Regions from separate parts of the Streptomyces sp. NPDC019396 genome, predicted to be linked through region 2. Evidence: riboswitches for the same ligand, from Rfam matches in the RefSeq annotation. Region 2 holds a riboswitch; the other holds the start of a gene.

What was found. A riboswitch is a leader RNA that binds a small molecule or an ion and turns the genes downstream of it on or off. The one in region 2 is predicted to bind glycine.
Region 1: another riboswitch for glycine. It lies ahead of gcvP (aminomethyl-transferring glycine dehydrogenase); the one in region 2 lies ahead of gcvT (glycine cleavage system aminomethyltransferase GcvT).

What each region holds. Positions count from the first base shown of each region.
Region 1 covers NZ_JBEYBS010000015.1:9,095-12,808, forward strand. Annotated here, with positions in the region: gene ABZ532_RS18705 (DNA polymerase IV) at 1-1,255, shown strand, start outside; gene ABZ532_RS18710 (PRC-barrel domain-containing protein) at 1,231-1,656, opposite strand; glycine riboswitch at 1,770-1,866, shown strand; gene gcvP (aminomethyl-transferring glycine dehydrogenase) at 2,045-3,714, shown strand, end outside.
Region 2 covers NZ_JBEYBS010000030.1:58,299-62,012, forward strand. Annotated here, with positions in the region: gene ABZ532_RS27450 (enhanced serine sensitivity protein SseB C-terminal domain-containing protein) at 1-40, opposite strand, end outside; gene ABZ532_RS27455 (enhanced serine sensitivity protein SseB) at 123-875, opposite strand; gene ABZ532_RS27460 (AAA family ATPase) at 1,119-1,799, opposite strand; glycine riboswitch at 1,956-2,084, shown strand; gene gcvT (glycine cleavage system aminomethyltransferase GcvT) at 2,244-3,368, shown strand; gene gcvH (glycine cleavage system protein GcvH) at 3,431-3,714, shown strand, end outside.

The DNA.
Region 1 (3,714 bases), on a different contig from region 2:
TCCGAACGCCGCGTACCTCGTCCCGCGCTTCTCGCTGTACCGGGCGGTCAGCGAGCAGGTGATGGAGCTGCTCGCCCGTCTCTCACCGCTGGTGGAGCCCCTGAGCCTGGACGAGGCGTTCGTGGACCTCGAGGCGGGCGGGGTGGCCGATGACTCCGGTTCGGCGCGGGAGGCCGGTCAGCGGCTGCGCAGGGACATTCTGGCGGTCACGGGGCTGAGCGGTTCCGTGGGTCTCGCGGGCTCCAAGATGCTCGCGAAGATCGCGTCGGAGCAGGCCAAGCCCAACGGCCTGGTGCTGATCGAACCAGGTACGGAACGGGAGCTGCTGGCGCCGATGACGGTGCGGATCCTGCCCGGCGTCGGTCCGGCGACCGGCGAGCATCTGCGGCGTGCCGGGATGACCACGGTCCACGACCTCGCCGGCGCCGGTGAGGACGAGCTCGTACGGTTGCTGGGGAAGGCGCACGGCACATCGCTGTTCAGGATGGCCCTCGGGCATGACGACCGCCCCGTGGTGGCCGAGCGTGACGCGAAATCGGTGTCGGTGGAGGACACCTTCGACGTCGATCTGCACGACAGGGTGCGGATCAGAACGGAGGTGGAGCGCCTGGCCGACCGCTGCGTCAGGCGGCTGCGGGAGTCCCGTCACTCAGGACGGACCATCGTGCTGAAGGTGCGGCGCTTCGACTTCTCGACACTGACGAGGTCGGAGACCCTGCGCGGGCCCACGGACGACCCGTCCGTGGTGCGGGAGGCCGCCGCGCGCCTGCTGGACGCGGTGGACACGACCGGTGGGGTGCGGCTGCTCGGCGTGGGCGTCAGCGGGCTCGCCGACTACACCCAGGAGGACCTGTTCGCGCAGGCCGCCGGCGAGAAGGCCACCGGCGACGGTGACGGCGGTGGTCCGGCGGACGAGAGCCCGCGGCACGGCACCGGCGGGCAGCCGGAGCCCGAGCGGACGCCGACGGCGCCACCCGCTGAGCGGCGCTGGCCCGCGGGACACGACGTCCGGCACGCACGCCACGGCTCGGGCTGGGTGCAGGGGAGCGGCCTCGGACGGGTCACGGTCCGCTTCGAGGAACCCTGGTCGACCGCCCCCGGCCGGGTGCGCACCTTCCCCGTGGATGATCCCGAGCTCGAGCTGTCGGAACCGCTGCCGCTGGTCATACGTGAGACTCCGTCCGCCGCGGCGGACGGAGCGCCGTCGGCCGGGACGCCGGCGCAGCCGGCTCAGTCGTCGTTACCGGCCAGCTGACCGAAGTCGCGGTCGCCGGAATTGCCTGGTGCCTGCGATCGGCCGCTCGACCCGGGCGGCGTCGAGGGAGGGGGGTTCTCCGCGGGACTGGGGAGGTCGAGGCCGTAGTGGTGGTACAGCTGGAGTTCCTGCTCGGGGGAGAGATGCCGGCCGACTCCGAAGTCCGGTGCGTCCTTGATCAGGGCCCGCTCGAACGGGATGTGCAGTCCGTCGGTGTCCAGCTCGCTGGGTTCCAGCGGCACGAACGCGTCCCTGCTGAACAGGCCGGTCCGCACGGCCGCCCACTCCGGGACGCCGGTGGCGTCGTCGAGGTACACCTCGTCCACGGTCCCGATCTTGGTGCCGTTACGGTCGAACGCCTTGCGGCCTATCAGGCTGCGCGGATCGATATCGGTCTGCACGGTCCCTCCAAATGGTCGCACTGCTCCGTAAGTACTACGAAAGTGCACTTTTGTGGGGTCGGCCACTCGACCTTTCCGGTGAAGTCCGCGCTGGTAGGCTGGCACACGGCTGTTGACCCCGCGCGGGAGAGCGCTCCGGACATGTACCGGAGCCGCCGAAGGAGCAAATCCTCCCCGGAATCTCTCAGGCGCCAGTACCGCATGGGCGAGGTCACTCTGGAAAGCAGAGCGGATGCCGCATGGCAACCGCTCTCACCGACGGTGAAAACCGGAATGCCAGTGAGTGGGCGGACCGGTGAAGCTCTCAGGTTAGATGACAGAGGGGGAGGCCGTCCGGGCACCCGCGCCGTGGTGTCCCTCGCAGGTCGTATCGACCAGGAGGCCTCACATGACCGCCAACCGCACTCCGCTCGCCCAGCTGGAGCGGGGCATCCCCTTCGAGCAGCGTCACATAGGGCCCGATGCCGAGGCCCAGGCGAAGATGCTGGCGCACGTCGGCTACGGCTCGCTCGACGAGCTCACCGCCGCCGCCGTACCGGACGTCATCAAGAGTGCCGAGGCGCTCGGGCTGCCGGGTGCCCGCACCGAGGCCGAGGTCCTGGCCGAGCTGCGCACCCTCGCGGACCGCAACGAGGTCCTCGCCCCGATGATCGGCCTCGGCTACTACGGCACCTTCACCCCGCCGGTGATCCTGCGCAACGTCATGGAGAACCCTGCCTGGTACACGGCGTACACGCCCTACCAGCCCGAGATCTCCCAGGGCCGCCTCGAAGCCCTGCTCAACTTCCAGACGATGGTCGCAGAGCTGACCGGTCTGCCCACCTCCGGCGCCTCGCTGCTGGACGAGGCCACCGCGGCGGCCGAGGCCATGGCCCTGTCCCGGCGTGTCGGCAAGGTCAAGGGCGGGGTCTTCCTGATCGACGCCGACACCCTGCCGCAGACCATCGCCGTGATCGAGACCCGCGCCGAGCCCACCGGAGTCGAGGTCGTCGTCGCCGATCTGAGCGACGGGATCCCGTCAGAGGTCGCCGAGGGCGGCGTCTTCGGTGTGCTGCTCCAGTACCCCGGAGCCTCCGGAGCCGTCCGCGACCTCAAGCCGGTCGTGGACCAGGCCCATGAGCTCGGGGCGATCGTCACCGTGGCCGCCGACCTTCTGGCGCTCACCCTGCTCACCTCCCCGGGTGCGCTCGGCGCGGACATCGCCGTCGGCACCACCCAGCGCTTCGGTGTCCCGATGGGCTTCGGCGGTCCGCACGCCGGCTACATGGCCGTCCAGGACAAGCACGCCCGCAGCCTGCCCGGCCGCCTCGTCGGCGTCTCCGTCGACGCCGACGGCAACAGGGCCTACCGCCTGGCGCTCCAGACCCGTGAGCAGCACATCCGCCGCGAGAAGGCCACCAGCAACATCTGCACCGCGCAGGTGCTGCTCGCGGTGATGGCAGGGATGTACGCCGTCTACCACGGCCCCGACGGCCTGCGGACGATCGCCCGCCGCACCCACCGCTACGCCACGATCCTGGCCGCGGGTCTGCGCGCCGGCGGAGTGGAGCTCGTCCACGACGCGTACTTCGACACGCTGACCGCCCGTGTCCCGGGCAAGGCCGCGGACATCGTCGCCGCCGCCCGCGACAACGGCGTCAACCTGCACCTCACCGACGCCGACCACGTCTCCCTCTCCTGCGACGAGACCACCGGGCGGGCCCAGCTCGCCGCCGTCTGGTCCGCCTTCGGCGTCGACGGCGAAGGCGCCGACATCGAGGCCCTGGACAGGACCGCCGACGACACCCTCCCGGCCGGGCTGCTGCGCACCGACGACTACCTCACCCACCCGGTCTTCCACCAGCACCGCTCCGAGACCGCGATGCTGCGCTACCTGCGCCGCCTCGCCGACCGTGACTACGCGCTGGACCGGGGAATGATCCCGCTCGGCTCCTGCACCATGAAGCTGAACGCGACCACCGAGATGGAGCCCGTGACCTGGCCGGAATTCGGCCAGATCCACCCCTTCGCCCCGGTCGAGCAGGCCGGGGGCTATGTGACGCTCATCCACGAGTTGGA
Region 2 (3,714 bases):
GCTCGACCTGCCCGGCCGACGCAGTGCCTGACGCACTCACTTGGATCCCGCCCCTCTTCGATCCGCCTTTGGAAACCAGCTTATGCGGCCGTACCGACACCGGCCGGACGCCTGCCGTGCGACTATGCGTGCGACTGGGGGTACTGCCTGGTGTAGAAGGGCCGCACCCGGTTCAGCATCCAGTCGCCCACGGGGTCCTGGGCGACGTCCAGCAGGACCAGGTTGACCGGCCACTGCACGTGGACCCGGCCCAGCGCGCGGCCGAGCGCGTCCATCGGGGCGGTGCGGTGATGGCCCTCCCAGGCGGACATCTGGACCCCGATGAAGAGCGTCGGCGCCTCCCCCTCGATGCTCGCCAGGACCCGGCGGGCGGTCTGCACGACGCCGGTCTCCTCGAACTCTCCCGCCGCGGCGGCGAGAAAGTCGATGGGCTCCTCCTGCCAGTCCGGCTCGAACAGCCGCACACGGCCTCCGCTCGCGGGGCCGTCCAGGGGAGTACGGCCGGCCCGGCACAGCTCGGCGACGGCGAGTGGTGGCAGCGGCACGCCGACGGCGCCGCCTGGATTCACGACGATGCCGAGCTGAGGCGGCAGCCCGCGGGCGAACTCGGTCGTCGGGGCCACCGTGCCGGACATGTGCTCCCCCAGGCACTGCACGAACTGCTGGTGGGAGCTGTAGACGGGCACGTACGGCGCGCCGTCGATCTCCAGCGTGGGCAGATCGAGACTGGGGCTGTCGGGTCCGCCTCCGTTGGGCAGGGGCACCCAGACGTGGCTGCGGCCCAGCACCTCGACGAGCCGGCCGCCCGCGCCGGGCATCCCGACGGATGCGGCCAGCACCTCCTCCAGCTCATTGGAGGGCCATGTCGTGTCCACTACGTCCCTGCTTCCCCGTCCGCCCGGACCGGCGGCGTGTCTGCGCCCGTTCTGCACCGTCCTGCGCCAGCAGAGTAACCGTAATGGCGTAAGGCGGCCGGGGCACGGCGGCGCACGAACGGGTACCCGCTCGAACGGGCATGGGGCGGGAGCGACGTGCGCCCGGCAGCGGCGCGGGACGGGGACGGTGGTACGGGACGGGGAACGGCAGCGCGCGACGGGGAACGAGTCCGGCCCCGGGTCTCAGACGCGCTTGCCGAAGCCGATCCGCTTCAGCACCGTCGCCGCGTCCCGGTCCAGCAGGGTCGCGGAGGCGCACCCCGCCGGAAGCCGTCCGCGCTCGGCGTCCCGCACCAGCCGGGAGACCGCGCGCCGGTGGCGGTGGAAGGCGTAAGGAGAGACGCCGCGGCCGCGCTCGCGCTGGCCCGCGCGGGCGACGGCCGGGGTGACGTCCAGCAGGAGCAGATGCAGGGCTCTGCCGCGGCGCCGCGCCTCGTGCGCCAGCCAGCGGCGGACCCAGGACTGGGTACCGCAGTCGTGCACGATCACCCCCGAGCCCGAGCGCAGCGCACGCCAAAGGCCCGCGTAATGGGCGGCACGGACCAGGGGTCGGTAGACCGCGTACGGCAGCATCCGGGGCATCCGGGTGCCCCAGCGGTCGCGGGTGTCCTGGGAGTCGATCCCGCCACCGTCCGCGGCGCGCCGGATCAGGGTGGACTTGCCGCTTCCGGGCAGGCCGGAGATCACCACCACGTCCCCGTGCGCGAACTCCAGGTCGCGGGGGCTCCGCCCGGCGCGCTCCCGCAGATCCCGCACCACCGGCCGGGGGGCAGCGGGCGCGTGGGTGCCCACGCCAAGGAGCCCGCGTACCCGCACGGGCACGGGCACCCTGGTCCCGGTGGACACTCCCGGTGTTGTCGTCATCGAGGCACCTGGCTGCTCCAACGTCATCGCACTCCCCCTTGTCGGGTCGCATGAGACCCTGCCCAAGAAGCCTAAAGAAAAGGTAATGACCATCAAGTGATTTGCCGATCGTGACACCCGTGCAATGATGAGCCCGCCAACTGCATACCGGCCGCTTGAATCCGCGCGGGAGAGTCCCGGTCGCCGTCAACGTGTGTACATACACAGTCACCGTCTACGGATACCGGGCGCCGAAGGAGCAAGTCCCTCCCTTGAATCTCTCAGGCCCCGTACCGCGAGGATGAGGCAGATCTGAAAAGCGGGCCGCAGACCCTGCGGCTCCACCCAAGGTGCAAGTCATGCCCCGCGTGTACGCCGTGTACACAGGGCCATGACGAACCTCTCAGGTTTCATGACAGATGGGGAGGATCGTCCTCGCCAGTCATGCCCTGGGAGTCCTATCCAATGAGCACCACCCCCCGTCACACGGCCCTCGACGCCCTGCACCGTTCGCTGGGCGCGACCATGACCGACTTCGCCGGCTGGGACATGCCGCTGCGTTACGGCAGCGAGCGCGACGAGCACAACGCCGTGCGCACCAAAGCCGGTCTCTTCGACCTGTCGCACATGGGCGAGATCACGGTGACCGGACCACAGGCCGCCGCCCTTCTGGACTACGCGCTGGTCGGCAACATCGGCGGGGTCGGAGTCGGCCGGGCGCGCTACACGATGATCTGCCAGGAGGACGGCGGGATCCTGGACGACCTGATCGTCTACCGGCTCGGCGAGCAGGAGTACATGGTCGTCGCCAACGCCTCCAACGCGCAGATCGTGCTGGACGCCCTGACCGCACGCGCCGGGGCTCACGGGGGATTCGACGCGGCCGTACGCGACGACCGCGACGCCTACGCGCTGATCGCGGTCCAGGGCCCGGAGTCTCCCGGCATCCTGAAGTCGCTCACCGACGCCGATCTGGACGGACTGAAGTACTACGCGGGCCTGCCCGGAACCGTCGCCGGGGTACCCGCGCTGATCGCCCGTACCGGCTACACCGGCGAGGACGGCTTCGAGCTCTTCGTCGAACCGCAGCACGCCGAGAGGCTGTGGCGGGCACTGACCGAGGCCGGCGAGCCCGTCGGTCTCGTGCCCTGCGGTCTGTCCTGCCGCGACACGCTGCGCCTGGAGGCGGGCATGCCGCTGTACGGACACGAGCTGACCACCTCGCTCACCCCGTTCGACGCGGGCCTGGGCCGGGTCGTGAAGTTCGAGAAGGAGGGCGACTTCGTGGGGCGGAGCGCCCTCGAGGCCGCCGCTGAGCGCGCCGCCGCGAACCCGCCGCGCAAGCTGGTCGGGCTGGTCGCCGAGGGCCGCCGGGTGCCCCGCGCCGGGATGTCGGTGGTCGTGGACGGCGAGGTGGTGGGCGAGGTCACGTCCGGCGCCCCCTCCCCCACCCTGGGCAAGCCGATCGCCATGGCCTACGTGGACGCGGCGCACGCCGCGCCCGGCAGCGCGGGTGTGGGCGTCGACATCCGCGGTACCCATGAGCCGTACGAGGCCGTCGCGCTCCCCTTCTACAAGCGCCAGAAGTAGACCCCTGCTGCCTCCGGCAGCCCCCGTCAGCAGCACTTCCCCGCGTACAGGAGAATTCAGCCATGAGCAACCCCCAGCAGCTGCGCTACAGCAAGGAGCACGAGTGGCTGTCGGCCGCCGAGGACGGCGTGTCGACGGTCGGCATCACGGAGCACGCGGCGAACGCGCTCGGCGATGTCGTCTACGTCCAGCTCCCCGAGCTCGGCGACACGGTGACCGCGGGCGAGACCTGCGGTGAGCTGGAGTCGACCAAGTCGGTCAGCGACCTGTACTCCCCGGTGTCCGGCGAGGTCACCGAGGTCAACGACGACGTCGTGAACGACCCGTCGCTGGTGAACACCGCTCC